One region of the Rhizobium sp. WYJ-E13 genome, then DNA from elsewhere that is predicted to be linked to it. Evidence: predicted binding sites of a transcription regulator. Region 1 holds the regulator's gene; each other region holds the start of a gene.
What was found. Region 1 encodes PhoB, which activates phosphate uptake and scavenging genes when phosphate is short. Its sites were predicted from a motif close to TGTCATNNANCTGTCAT; they were not measured.

Region 2: the regulator PhoB is predicted to act here: its motif matches at 1,663-1,679, upstream of KQ933_RS11295 (DapH/DapD/GlmU-related protein).
Region 3: the regulator PhoB is predicted to act here: its motif matches at 2,372-2,388, upstream of ppk2 (polyphosphate kinase 2).

What each region holds. Positions count from the first base shown of each region.
Region 1 covers NZ_CP076853.1:149,949-154,113, forward strand. The annotation lists gene pstB (phosphate ABC transporter ATP-binding protein PstB) at 1-405, shown strand, start outside; gene phoU (phosphate signaling complex protein PhoU) at 450-1,163, shown strand; gene phoB (phosphate regulon transcriptional regulator PhoB) at 1,295-1,978, shown strand; gene KQ933_RS00750 (hypothetical protein) at 2,202-2,429, opposite strand; gene KQ933_RS00755 (GcrA family cell cycle regulator) at 2,710-3,240, opposite strand; gene KQ933_RS00760 (aspartate aminotransferase family protein) at 3,663-4,165, shown strand, end outside.
Region 2 covers NZ_CP076853.1:2,231,308-2,235,472, forward strand. The annotation lists gene KQ933_RS11285 (TCR/Tet family MFS transporter) at 1-448, shown strand, start outside; gene KQ933_RS11290 (VOC family protein) at 764-1,411, shown strand; gene KQ933_RS11295 (DapH/DapD/GlmU-related protein) at 1,718-2,350, shown strand; gene KQ933_RS11300 (GFA family protein) at 2,381-2,806, shown strand; gene copD (copper homeostasis membrane protein CopD) at 2,962-3,849, opposite strand; gene copC (copper homeostasis periplasmic binding protein CopC) at 3,849-4,165, opposite strand, start outside.
Region 3 covers NZ_CP076853.1:3,043,818-3,047,982, reverse strand. The annotation lists gene KQ933_RS15325 (branched-chain amino acid ABC transporter permease) at 1-22, opposite strand, end outside; gene KQ933_RS15320 (branched-chain amino acid ABC transporter permease) at 19-879, opposite strand; gene KQ933_RS15315 (ABC transporter substrate-binding protein) at 934-2,109, opposite strand; gene ppk2 (polyphosphate kinase 2) at 2,441-3,349, shown strand; gene KQ933_RS15305 (ABC transporter permease) at 3,386-4,165, opposite strand, start outside.

The sequences.
Region 1 (4,165 bases):
GCAGACCTCGACCAGATCGTCGAGTCCAGCCTGCAGCGCGCCGGCCTCTGGAACGAAGTCAAGGACCGCGTGCATGAATCGGGTACCGGCCTTTCCGGCGGTCAGCAGCAGCGCCTGTGCATCGCGCGCGCCGTTGCCGTCAGCCCGGAAGTCATCCTGATGGACGAGCCCTGCTCGGCGCTGGACCCGATCGCGACTGCAAAGGTCGAAGAGCTGATCCACGAGCTGCGTGAAAACTACACCATCGTCATCGTGACGCATTCCATGCAGCAGGCCGCCCGCGTGTCACAGCGCACGGCCATGTTCCACCTCGGCAACCTGGTTGAGGAAAACGATACCGACAAGATGTTCACCAATCCGGACGATCCGCGCACCCAGGACTATATCATGGGCCGGTTCGGCTGATTTTGGCGATGTGAAGCCTTCCCGATTTTCGAGGACAAAGCCCCATGGCATCGACACATATTTTTTCCGCCTATGACGACGATCTGAAATTCCTGTCCCGGCGCATTTCCGAGATGGGTGGTCTTGCCGAACAGATGGTCGGCGAGGCCGTCCGTGCGCTGGTCAACGGCGATACGGCGCTCGCCCAGAAGGTCATTTCCGACGACGTGATCCTCGATCACGCGGAACGCGAAATCAACGACAAGGCGATCGTTACGATCGCCCGTCGCCAGCCGATGGCCTCCGACCTTCGTGAGATCATGGGTTCGATCCGCATCGCCGCCGACCTCGAGCGCGTCGGCGATCTCGGCAAGAACACCGCAAAGCGCGTCATCGCCGTGCAAAGCACCGGCGTTCCCCGCAAGCTTGCCCGCGGTCTCGAGCATCTCTCCGAACTGGCGCTCGTCCAGCTCAAGGAAGTGCTCGACGTCTACACGACGCGTTCGGCTGACAAGGCCAAGTCCATCCGTGAGCGCGACGACGAGATCGACGCGATGTACACCTCGCTGTTCCGCGAACTTCTGACCTACATGATGGAAGATCCGCGCAACATCACGAGCTGCACGCATCTTCTCTTCTGCGCCAAGAACATCGAACGCATCGGCGACCATGCGACCAACATCGCCGAGACGATCTACTACATGGCAACCGGCGCCCAGCCGGAGGGCGAACGTCCGAAGGACGACAGCTCCAATACCGTCGGTGCGGTCACGGAGTAATCCGGACCTGCCGATTGCATATGCGCGTCCCATGCGGGGGCGCGCATGGGTGCAGCCAATTCCGAGTTCCTGCATGATCCCTGCTTAAATCACCCCCGGTTTAAGGATCATGCATTAGGAGACTGACACGCATGATCCCAAGAGTTGCAGTTGTTGAAGATGAAGAGGCGCTGAGCGTGCTTCTCCGCTACAACCTCGAAGCGGAAGGTTTCGAGGTGGATACGATCCTCCGTGGCGACGAGGCCGAAATCCGGCTTCAGGAGCGCACGCCCGACCTGCTCATCCTCGACTGGATGCTGCCGGGCGTTTCCGGCATCGAGCTCTGCCGCCGGCTGCGCATGCGGCCGGAGACCGAGCGTCTGCCGATCATCATGCTGACGGCGCGCGGCGAAGAGAGCGAACGCGTTCGCGGCCTCTCGACCGGCGCGGACGACTATGTCGTCAAGCCCTTCTCCACGCCGGAACTTGTCGCCCGCGTCAAGGCGATGCTGCGTCGTGCCCGTCCGGAGGTTCTTTCCAGCGTTTTGAAGTGCGGGGATATCGAGCTCGATCGCGAAACCCATCGCGTTCATCGCAAGAGCCGTGAAGTCCGCCTCGGCCCGACCGAATTCCGCCTGCTCGAATTCCTGATGTCGTCGCCGGGCAGGGTCTTCTCCCGCTCGCAGCTTCTGGACGGCGTCTGGGGCCATGATATCTATGTGGACGAGCGCACGGTCGACGTCCATGTCGGCCGCCTGCGCAAGGCGCTGAACTTTTCCAACATGCAGGATGTCATCCGCACCGTTCGTGGCGCGGGATATTCCATGGAAGCCTGATCCGAGTGATCGGAGGTCCAGACGGGTCGCTCGGGTTCTCCCGGGCGGCCCGTTTGTCTATCCGGCTGCGTTTTTAGGAGTAGGCGTTGCCTCGCTCACACTTTGACCGACATGTTTCTTGCACCGCGAGGGCTGAAGCCATGATGGGGAGGGCTGCTATACGCCATCAGGAGACGTTAGCTTCGGCTCGCTCGTGCGGCCACCCTTGTCTCCCTTGATGTGATCATGGGGAGCTCAGGTCCAGACCGAGCATGCTGCTAAGGACAAAGGCGAGGAGCCCCACGCCGAGTAGCGCCAGCGCGAAGACTGCGGCCATCATGCCGCCCGTGCGCAGTACCGCTTGCCGCTCCCCCATCTCGCTTCGATCGTAATGCCACTTGATGGCGAAGAACATGGCCGTTCCCAAAGCGAGAACCTTGAACGTAACGAAGACTACAGGGACCCAATCCATATCAGATACTCTCATGTGCACCAGCTACGCGCCTTATGATCCCATCTTAGGCAAACGCATACGTCCTATTGTGCAAGGCTGATATGTAACAGCAGGGGGCGGTTTCCTGGCCTGTATCGTCGGGTTCGGGAATGACCGCTTAGGGCCGCCAGAAGGCTTTGAGCACTTATTGCCCCACCGACCAGTTCCACGCCAGGAGTTCAGCGATGGGAAAAAATTCGCCCCCCTGCGCGTCAGCGAAGAGGGGCGACGAATGCTGCATCTCTGGGCAAGGCGTGGATCAGGCGACCCGGACAGCCTTGCGGCGTTCGCTCATCGGCTGATAGGCGAGACGCTGGTGGTAGTTGCAATAGGGCGATGAATCCGGGGAGTCGCAGCCGCAAAAGTAGAAATCGTCCTTCATCGGATCGCCGACCGGCCATTTGCAGGTGCGTTCCGTGAGTTCCGTCAGGCCGAGGCGACGGGAGATAGGCACGACCACGTTTTTGGCCGGTACATATTCCATTTCCTCGACAGTTTCGATCTCGATCTCTTCCTTCAGGACAGTTGCGCCCTGCTGGCGGGTAACGGTGCGGGTGGTGATGCGAGACGCATAGTTCGGGGCGCGGGGAGCCGAGGTATTGCGCTTCGGTGCACGCGCAGCGGTTGCCGTGCCGCCGGCCTTGGCGCGGCCAGGAAGACTGAGCCGGTGAACCTTGCCGATAACAGCGTTTCTACTGACGCCGCCAAGTTGCGCTGCGATCTGGCTGGCGCTCAGCCCCTCCGACCAAAGCTTCTTGAGCTTTTCGACACGCTCGTCTGTCCAGTTCATGCCCTGTCTCCACCTTTCGCGTTGGTGATGGCAGAATCCCTCACCGTTGCCTCGGAAACTTCCAAAGCAAGAAACGCCCGATCAATTTTGGTGACTAGTTCCGCCGCATGCAGTCTAGTAATTGAACTTTAACCTAGTGTGAGCCTGACTCTGTGACAAGAGTCGCAGGAATCCGATGAATCCGAATTCGTAGTTTTCCCCAACTTGCTTCCCGAGAGAGTCATTTCTGCAACATTAGCTGTTGATAGACCTGTAAAGCCGATTACCGGCTTGACGCATGCGCTAAATCCTCAGTTTTGTTGACATTGCAGTGCGAAAAGTAAATAGTGGTCCGGGCCGCCGAAAGGCGGCATTTTTAATTTTTCGGACCTGGTTTTCTTAGCCGGAGTCCGGTGCCCGGAACCTGATCAGGAGATCGCGCCATGGCTGAAGCCTCGCCGCTTTATGACACCTATTCTCGTGCCCCATTGCGGTTCGAGCGAGGTGAAGGCGTCTGGCTGATCACCGACACCGGCGAGCGATATCTGGATTTCGGCGCGGGCGTTGCCGTCACATCGGTGGGGCATGGCAACCCGCATGTCGTGGCCGCGCTCAAGGATCAGGCTGACAAGGTCTGGCACCTTTCGAACGTCTACGAGATCCCCGGCCAGGAGAAGCTTGCCAAGCGGCTGACGGATGCCACCTTCGCTGACAAGGTGTTCTTCACCAATTCCGGCGCTGAGGCTCTGGAATGCGCGATCAAGACGGCGCGCCGCTACCAGTTCTCCAAGGGCCACCCCGAGCGCTTCCATATCATCACCTTCGAAGGCGCCTTCCACGGCCGGACGCTGGCGACCATCGCCGCCGGTGGCCAGGAGAAATATCTCGAAGGTTTCGGTCCGAAGACCCCTGGATTCGATCAGGTACCCTTCGGCGATATCGAGGC
Region 2 (4,165 bases), 2.1 Mb from region 1:
CGGCGCCTTCGGCATCTGCCAGACGGTCTGCCAAGCCTTCCTGCCGGAGCCGGCAACCCGGTTGCTCGGGGAGCGCTGGTCGGTCATGACAGGCATCGCCTGCGCCTCGATCGCCCTGTCAGTCATGGCCTTAGCAAACCAGGGCTGGATGATCTTCGCCATCATGCCGGTCTTCACCCTGGTCGGCATCGGCAACCCAGCCTTCCAGGCGCTCGCCACAAGGCAGGTCGAACCCGACCGGCAGGGCGAGCTGCAAGGCGTGCTCGCCTCCACCGTCAGCCTCGCATCCATTATCGCCCCACTCGGGTTTTCATCGCTCTATTTCATGACGCGAGAGAATTGGCCGGGCGGTATCTGGCTGTCGGTGATCGCCCTCTATGCGATTGCGGTGCCGCTGGTGCTCATCAGCACGAGAACCGCTGGCACCTTACGGACACTACAGAATTGATCCGCGCGCGGCTGAGATGGGGTGGAAAGCGGACAGTCGGCTTGCCATTGGGTTCTCGGGAGCACTCGCCATTCGGCGTCGTAGAGGAAACTCTTCGGAGCTCGATTGGAAGCTTTGTGATAGGCGGTGGCAGATGCTCTTCCATAAGGAACGATTGTTCCAGAATATGTCGCCGGTTTAGTCGCGGAGCGCAACAAAGTCGTGGGTCTTGACCGTCTCACGCAAATTCTGCATTTTGAAGATAGCGCTACGTAGGGTGCACCGGCCTTTGAGCCGACTGGGCAACGCCCGCCTACAACTTCAAAGGTAGCGCTTATGCCGAATCTCGAAAACCTCAAGAAGCAAGCCAAGCAGTATTTGCGGTGGCATCGCGAGCGGTATTATCCAGTCGCGGCCCATATCCGCGCTGCTTTGCCACGATTTCAACACCTCGACGATAATCAGATATTGGAATCCAGTTTCAAGCTGAATGACGCGCAAGAACTTGTCGCGCGTCAATTGGGATTCGAGGGGTGGCTGGCGCTCAAGTCAGGAGCCCATGGCATGACCAATCAAAGCAAACAGACCGCATCCCACCCGGTTCTGAGTTCTGTCTCCGCGCAACTCTTCGTCTCCGACATCAAAGCGTCGTGTGAATTCTTCACCGACAAACTCGGCTTCGCGCTCGACTTTGTTTACGGCGACCCTCCATTCTACGGACAGGTTGTTCGTGACAACGCGCGCCTCGCTCTGAGGCTAGTTTGCGAGCCTGTGTTTGTCGGCGACATCCGACAACGCGAACATCTGCTCTCCGCCTCGATCACGGTCGACACCGCCAGTGAGATCAAGCGACTCTTTCTGGATTTCCAAGCTGCCGGAGTGGATTTTCACCAGACGCTCAAGAAGGAGCCGTGGGGTGCCCGAAATTTCATTGTTAGGGACCCGGACGAAAATCTCATACTGTTTGCTGGTCCGGCCGACTAAAGATATCTCAAATCTCTGAATACCGACCTAGATTGTCGCAGAATTCCCGAAATCTGCGACACGCTTTTCCGGTAGATCAATGTCAGGTCTTCGGCGGCTCGACTGAGCCGGCGAACGTCCGCAATAAAGGTCGATAGCTGACTTTCGTCAATACTTGGAAAGATGACCGCTTCGGGCGCGATAGCTGCCATCGCCGCCCAGCCTCGATCGGGCCCTCGCAAGAAACGCGCCACGATCCCTTGAGGTCTTGACGTCACACATCCTTCATCTTCCGCAGCTAGGCAGGCCGAAATCCGGAGACTGTCCATGGACTCGACCGCGCCAGCAAACCGCCCCAAAATCGCGGAGACCATCATCCACCCGACCGCCAGCATCAGGGATTCGAGCATCGGCACGTGCTGCGAAATCCTGGAAAATACCTCTCTGCACACGGTCGAACTCGGGGATTATTCCTATCTGGGGCAGCGCTGCATCGTCGGCGATGCAACGATTGGAAAGTTCTGCGCCATTGCTGCCGAGGTCAGGATCGGCGCGCCCAATCACCCGATGGACCGCCCCTCCATGCACCGCTTCACCTATTGCCCGGAATATTACTCCGCGGATGCCGTGCGCGACCATTCCTTCTTCGCCGAACGAAAGGCAGATCGCGCCGTCATCGGTCATGACGTCTGGATCGGTCACGGGGTCATCGTGCTCCCCGGCGTCAAGGTTGGAGACGGCGCCGTACTCGCGGCAGGCGCAGTCGTCACCAAGGACGTCGAACCCTATACTGTTGTCGGCGGCGTTCCCGCCAAATTCATTCGCGAGCGGTTCTCGCCGACAGTCGCCGAAAAACTTGCCGCCATCGCCTGGTGGGACTGGCCATTCGAGACGATCATGGCGCGGCTTGCCGATTTTCAGTCCAGCGACATCGAGACCTTCTGCAAGCGCTGGGCTTAGTACGTGTTTACCGAGGGAGACAGGCGGATCATGAGCGACGAAAGACAAGAGCATAATGCAGCCTGCCACTGCGGCAGCGTCAAATTCCGGGTGCGGTTGGCAGACGAATTCAATACGATCCGCCGCTGCAACTGCTCCTACTGCCGCATGCGCGGCGCCATCGCCGTCTCGGCCGAGCTCAAGGATATCGAATTCGTCGAGGGCGAAGACAATCTGACGCTCTATCAATTCAATACCGGCACAGCGAAGCATTATTTCTGCAAGACCTGCGGCATCTACACTCATCATCAGCGCCGCTCGAATCCGAGCCAGTTCGGCATCAATGTCGCCTGCATCGAGGGCGTCAGCCCCTTCGATTTTTCGGAAATCCGGGTCATGGACGGCATCTCCCACCCCTCCGATTCCGGCTCCGCGGCCAAAGTCGCCGGGATCCTTCGCTTCGAACCGACAAGATGAAATCACGCTCAAGCGTTCGGACTAAAATGGTATCCCGAACCAGGTCGCAAGCGCCACCATGCCGCGGACGACCGCCAAGCTCAAATAAGGCCCTGGCATTTGCCGAGCCTCAGTGGAAGCGAAACCACCAATTTGAGTACATTCCCTCGCGATTTCTACCCCGAGAACGGCTCCAGCGTCCCGAACCAGGCGACAAGCGCCACAACGCCGATGGCGATCAAGATCTCCGCAATCGTCCCGGCCGCCAGCGCCTTGGCGGCCGAGTGCGACCGGCCCATGCGCGGCACCAGCCCATAGCGGTTGAAGACCGCCATTAGCACCATGATCACGACAAGGCCGATCTTCAGCGCAAGCAGACGCTGATAAGGCACGCTCCAGTCGAGCGGCATCCCGCCTGTTATCAACAGGCTGTTGGAAAGCCCCGAGAGAATGACCAGCGCCACGGCGACATGCCCCGCGCTGGAAAATCGGATCAGCGCTTTCAGTGCATCAGTTCCCGCCCTGTGGTCGCGAAGTCGGCAAAGGACCAGCACAACCGGGGCCAGCGCGCCAATCCATGCGCCGCCCGAGAGCACATGCACCATGTCGTTTGCCCGGTGCAGCACCCGCAGCCGGCCGTCATTCATCGCCGCATGGCCGGTCAGCGCCAGGCCGCAGAGCAGCAAGGCGGAAACGACAGCGGTCGCCACCATCTGCCGGCGCGACGGCAGCCCTGTCACCGCCAGGAGAACAACGGCAAACATGGCCTGCCAAGCCCATGCAGTGCCGATGGAGGTTCCCGTCAGCACTGACATCATCGTGTCCGTATCCAGCCCATCCGCCCAGCCATTGCCGAGCATGGCGCTGCGCACCGGCAGCAGCGCCGTCGTGGAGATCACGGCCAGCGCCACGGCCGCAAAACGCGCCACCCTGAACTTCGCCCAGATGCAGCCGCTCAAACCCTTGGGCACGAGCAGCCACAGATAGGCCGCACTGCCCCAGAGAAACAGCGCTGCCCCGTCGAAGGCGAAACGGCAGAGGATGAAGGCCGTATCCGGTGTCATCAGGGATTGACGGTGAACGTGAAACTGCCCTTGGTCTTGTGCCCGTCGGTGGAAAGCACATGCCAGTCGACCGTATAGCTGCCGGGCGCGAGCTTGTCGGAGACCGGCACCATCAGCACCTTGTCGCCGTCCTCGAGCATGCCGTCGCCGAGCTTGATGTCCTTCTTGTCAGGGCCGGTCAGGGTGACGCCGCTGAACTTGAGGTTCAGCTCTTCGGTGAAGGTGAGATCGAGTTCGCTGGGCGACGCGACGGCCGCCTTGTCAGCCGGCTCGGAGCTTGTCAGATGCGCATGCGCGAAGGCCTGCCCTGCAAACG
Region 3 (4,165 bases), 1.5 Mb from region 1:
CGTTGTTACGTTCGCCGCTCATCGGCCGCCCTCCCGGGAAAAGAGGCCATGGGGCCGGAGGATCAGCACAAGGATCATGACGGCATAGATGATAAAGGCGCCGAGCTGCGGCACGTAATATTTGCCGGCGACATCGGCGATACCGAGCAGAAGTGCTGCGATGAAGGGGCCGGTGATGGACGAGGTACCGCCAACGGTGACGACGATCATGAAATAGATGAGGTATTTCAGCGGAAAGTTCGGGTCGAGGCCAAGCAGTTCGGTGCCGAGCGCGCCGCCGAGACCGGCGAGGCCGGAACCGAGAGCGAAGGTCAGCGCGAAGATGACGGAGACATTGATGCCTAAGCCGCGCGCGACACGTCCATCATCGACGGCGGCGCGAAGCTGGCTGCCGAAGCGGGTGCGGGTGAGCGCCAGTTGGAGTGCTGCCGTCAGCACCGCGCAGATGACAATGATGAAGAGCCGGTAGCGGCCAATATCGACACCCATGAAGCCGAAGCGGCCGCTGAGTTCGGGCGGCAGATTGATCAACTGCTGCTGGCCGCCCATGAAATAGTCAATCGCGGCAATCGACATGAAGACAAGGCCGATCGAAAACAGCACCTGATCGAGATGCGACGCCGAATAGAGGCGACGGTAGAGCAGACGTTCGAGCACCACGCCGATAAACGCCGTAAGGATGAAGGCGGCCGGCAGGCACCAATAGAAGGAAATGCCGTAGCGGTTCATCATGATGACGGTGATATAGCCGCCGGCCATGGCGAAGGCGCCATGCGCCAGATTGACGAAATTCATCAGGCCCAGCGTGACCGACAATCCGCAGGCGAGAACAAAGAGAAGCATGCCGTAGGCGATGCCGTCGAACAGGATTGTCAGCATGAGACCTCACTGCATCCAGGCGGCGGAATCGCTTCCGCCGCCTGCTTCACAGGCTTACTTGGCAGCCGTATTCGGATCGTGGATCTTCGGGTAAGTCGCGAACTCGACATTGTAGAGCTCGCCATTCTTCTCTTTGACCTCGCGCATGTAGATGTCCTGTACGATGTCGCGGGTATCAGGATCGATGGTAACAGGGCCGCGCGGGCTGACGAATTCCATGCCCTTCATGGCGTCGATAAGCTTGGTTCCGTCCGTATCGCCGCCTGTCTTTTCGAGTGCGGCATAGGCGACATGCATGGCGTCATAACCGCCGACCGACATGAAGTTCGGGCGCATGTTCTTGTTGGTCTTGCGAACTTCGGCGACGAAGGCCTTGTTTTCCGGGCTGTCGTGATCGGTCGAATAGAAATGCCCGGTAATCACGCCCTTGGCAGCCGGTCCCATGCCGTTCAGGAGGTCGTCATCGGTCACGTCGCCGGTGGCGATCAGCTTGATGCCTGCATCGGCAAGGCCACGATCGATGAACTGCTTCATGAAGATTGCGCCGACGCCCGAGGGGACGAAGACAAAGAGGGCATCAGGCTTGGCATCGCGCACGCGCTGAAGGAAGGGGGCGAAATCCGGGTTCTGCAAGGGAACACGGAGCGCTTCGACGACCGTGCCGCCTTCCTTCTTGAACTGGTCGGTAAAGCCCTTTTCGATGTCGATGCCTGGACCGTAATCGGTCACCAGCGTGACGACCCGCTTCATATTGTTCTGGACGGCCCAAGTGGCGACCGGAACTGCGGATTGCGGGCCGGCCATCGAGGTGCGCACGAAATAGGGCGACTGTTTCATGATGGCTGAGGTCGTGGCCGAAGTGATGATGGCCGGGACCTTGGCTTGGTTCAGAACCGGGGCGACACCCATGGCAAGTGGCGTCAGGCCGAAGCCGACGAGCATCTTGACGCCATCATTGACGACGAGTTCCTGGGCGATGCGACGGGTCTGATCGGCGGTGCCGGCATCGTCACGCAGGACAAGTTCGATCTTCTTGCCTGCAACCGTGTCGCCATTGATTGCCATGTATGCGCGAGCGCCAGCCTCGACCTGGCGTCCGGTTGAGGCGAAAGGACCCGTCATCGGCAGGATCACGCCGATCTTGACCGTTTCCTGTGCAAATGCAGGCAAGCCGGCAAGCGTGGCGAGCGCCGCGCCGGCTATCAATAGTCTTCTCGAAAACGAAATCATGTATACTCCTCCCATTGTTGCGCACCATATCTCTCTCCGGGAGATATGCCCGCGACCTGAACGTTTTCCCTCTCTCCTCCAGAGGAAAAAGCTGATGTCGCGAAATTGCTCAGCAACATCAATGTATACATAAAACTCGACATGGCACAAGGTGCCGCCATCAGTCAGACCCCCCAATTGGGCTTGGCAAAACGGCCATGAAAGCTTCGGCCGACGGTGTTCGCGCTCCTGATTTTGCGTTTTGCCAAAGCAAAATTTCGATCGTCGCAACTCTGTCATATAGCTATGGCGAGAACGTGCTTTATCGAGCGGATTGAATAGGGAGCGTGCCATGATCGAAAACACTCAGCTCGACCGTATCAAGAACGAAATCGCCGACAGCTTCGACGAGGAGCTGGAAATGCAGATGGAGGAGGACCGGCTCGACGAGCTGGTTGCTGAAGGCATGTCAGGCCCGGCCGAGCAGACGCTCGACCGCAAGCTCTATTTCCGCGAGCTCTTCCGCCTGCAGCATGAGCTCGTTCGTCTTCAGGACTGGGTCCAGTACAAGAAGCTCAAGGTCGTCGTGCTTTTCGAAGGCCGCGACTCCGCCGGCAAGGGCGGCGCGATCAAGCGCGTGACCCAGCGCCTCAACCCGCGTGTCTGCCGCGTGGTCGCCCTTCCGGCACCGACCGAGCGCGAACGGAACCAGTGGTATTTCCAGCGCTATGTTCCACATCTGCCGTCAGCGGGCGAAATGGTGCTCTTCGACCGCAGCTGGTACAATCGCGCCGGTGTCGAGCGTGTGATGGGCTTCTGCACGAAGGATGAGCTGGAAGAGTTCTTCCGTTCGGTGCCGGAATTCGAGCGCATGCTGGTGCGTTCCGGCATCATCCTCATCAAGTATTGGTTCTCGATCACCGATGAGGAGCAGGAATTCCGCTTCAACATGCGTATCCACGATCCGCTGAAACAGTGGAAGCTTTCGCCGATGGACCTGCAGAGCCGTGTTCACTGGGAGGAATATACCAAGGCCAAGGAAGAGATGCTTGACCGCACGCATATCGACGAAGCGCCGTGGTGGATCGTCCAGGCGGTGGACAAGAAGCGAGCGCGCTTGAACTGCATCGCGCATCTGCTGGGCCAGATCCCTTATGAGGACGTGCCGAAGCAGGAGATCGTGCTTCCTGAGCGCGTGCGCCACGACGATTATCAACGCAGCGCCGTTCCTCAGGAAATGTACGTTCCCGAAGTCTATTGATTGCAAAGGTTGCTGCTGGTCTCCGGCAGCAACATCTCAATGCGCCGATTGCTGCTTGGCTCGGGCGACGATCTGCGTCGGATTGACGAATTGCAGGGCGATGATGAGCCAGAAGAGCGTCGTCACCATATAGACCACCGCCATCGCATCGATCGACTGGCTGGCGCGTACGCCGGATGCGAAGACCGCGTAATAAAGAGAGACGACGAGCGTCTGGGTCTGCGGTCCGGCGATGAGGAAGGTCAGCTCGAACATCGCCAGCGTGCGTACCAGAACGAGTAGAAGTGCTGCCAGCATGCCGGGCAGCAAGAGCGGCAGCAGGATACGGATGAAGAGGCTGGTGGTGCCCGCACCGAAGACGCGGGCGGCCGCTTCGATGCGCGGATCGATCTGCTCGATGAAGGGGATCATGACGAGCACGACGAAGGGGAAAGACGGCACGAGATTGATCAGTACTACGCCCCAGAACGTGCCGCCGAGACCCAGCTGGTAAAGGACTGTGGCCAGCGGAATACCATAGGTCAGCGGTGGAATCAGCAGCGGCAGCAGGAAGAGCAGGATGATGGCGCGCTTGCCCGGAAAGTCGCGCCGCGCCAGTGAATAGGCGGTCATCACGCCGAGAATGCCGGAGATGAGGACGACGACGAAGGCCATCTCGAAGGTGACGATGACGACGCTGGAAAGCTGGAACTCTTTCCAGGCGCTGAAGTACCAGCGATCCGTCCAGCCGCGTGGCAGCCATGTGCCGAGCCAGCGTGTGGCGAAGGAATTGACGATCACGGCTGCGATGACTGCAAGCAAATTGAGGACGAAGAG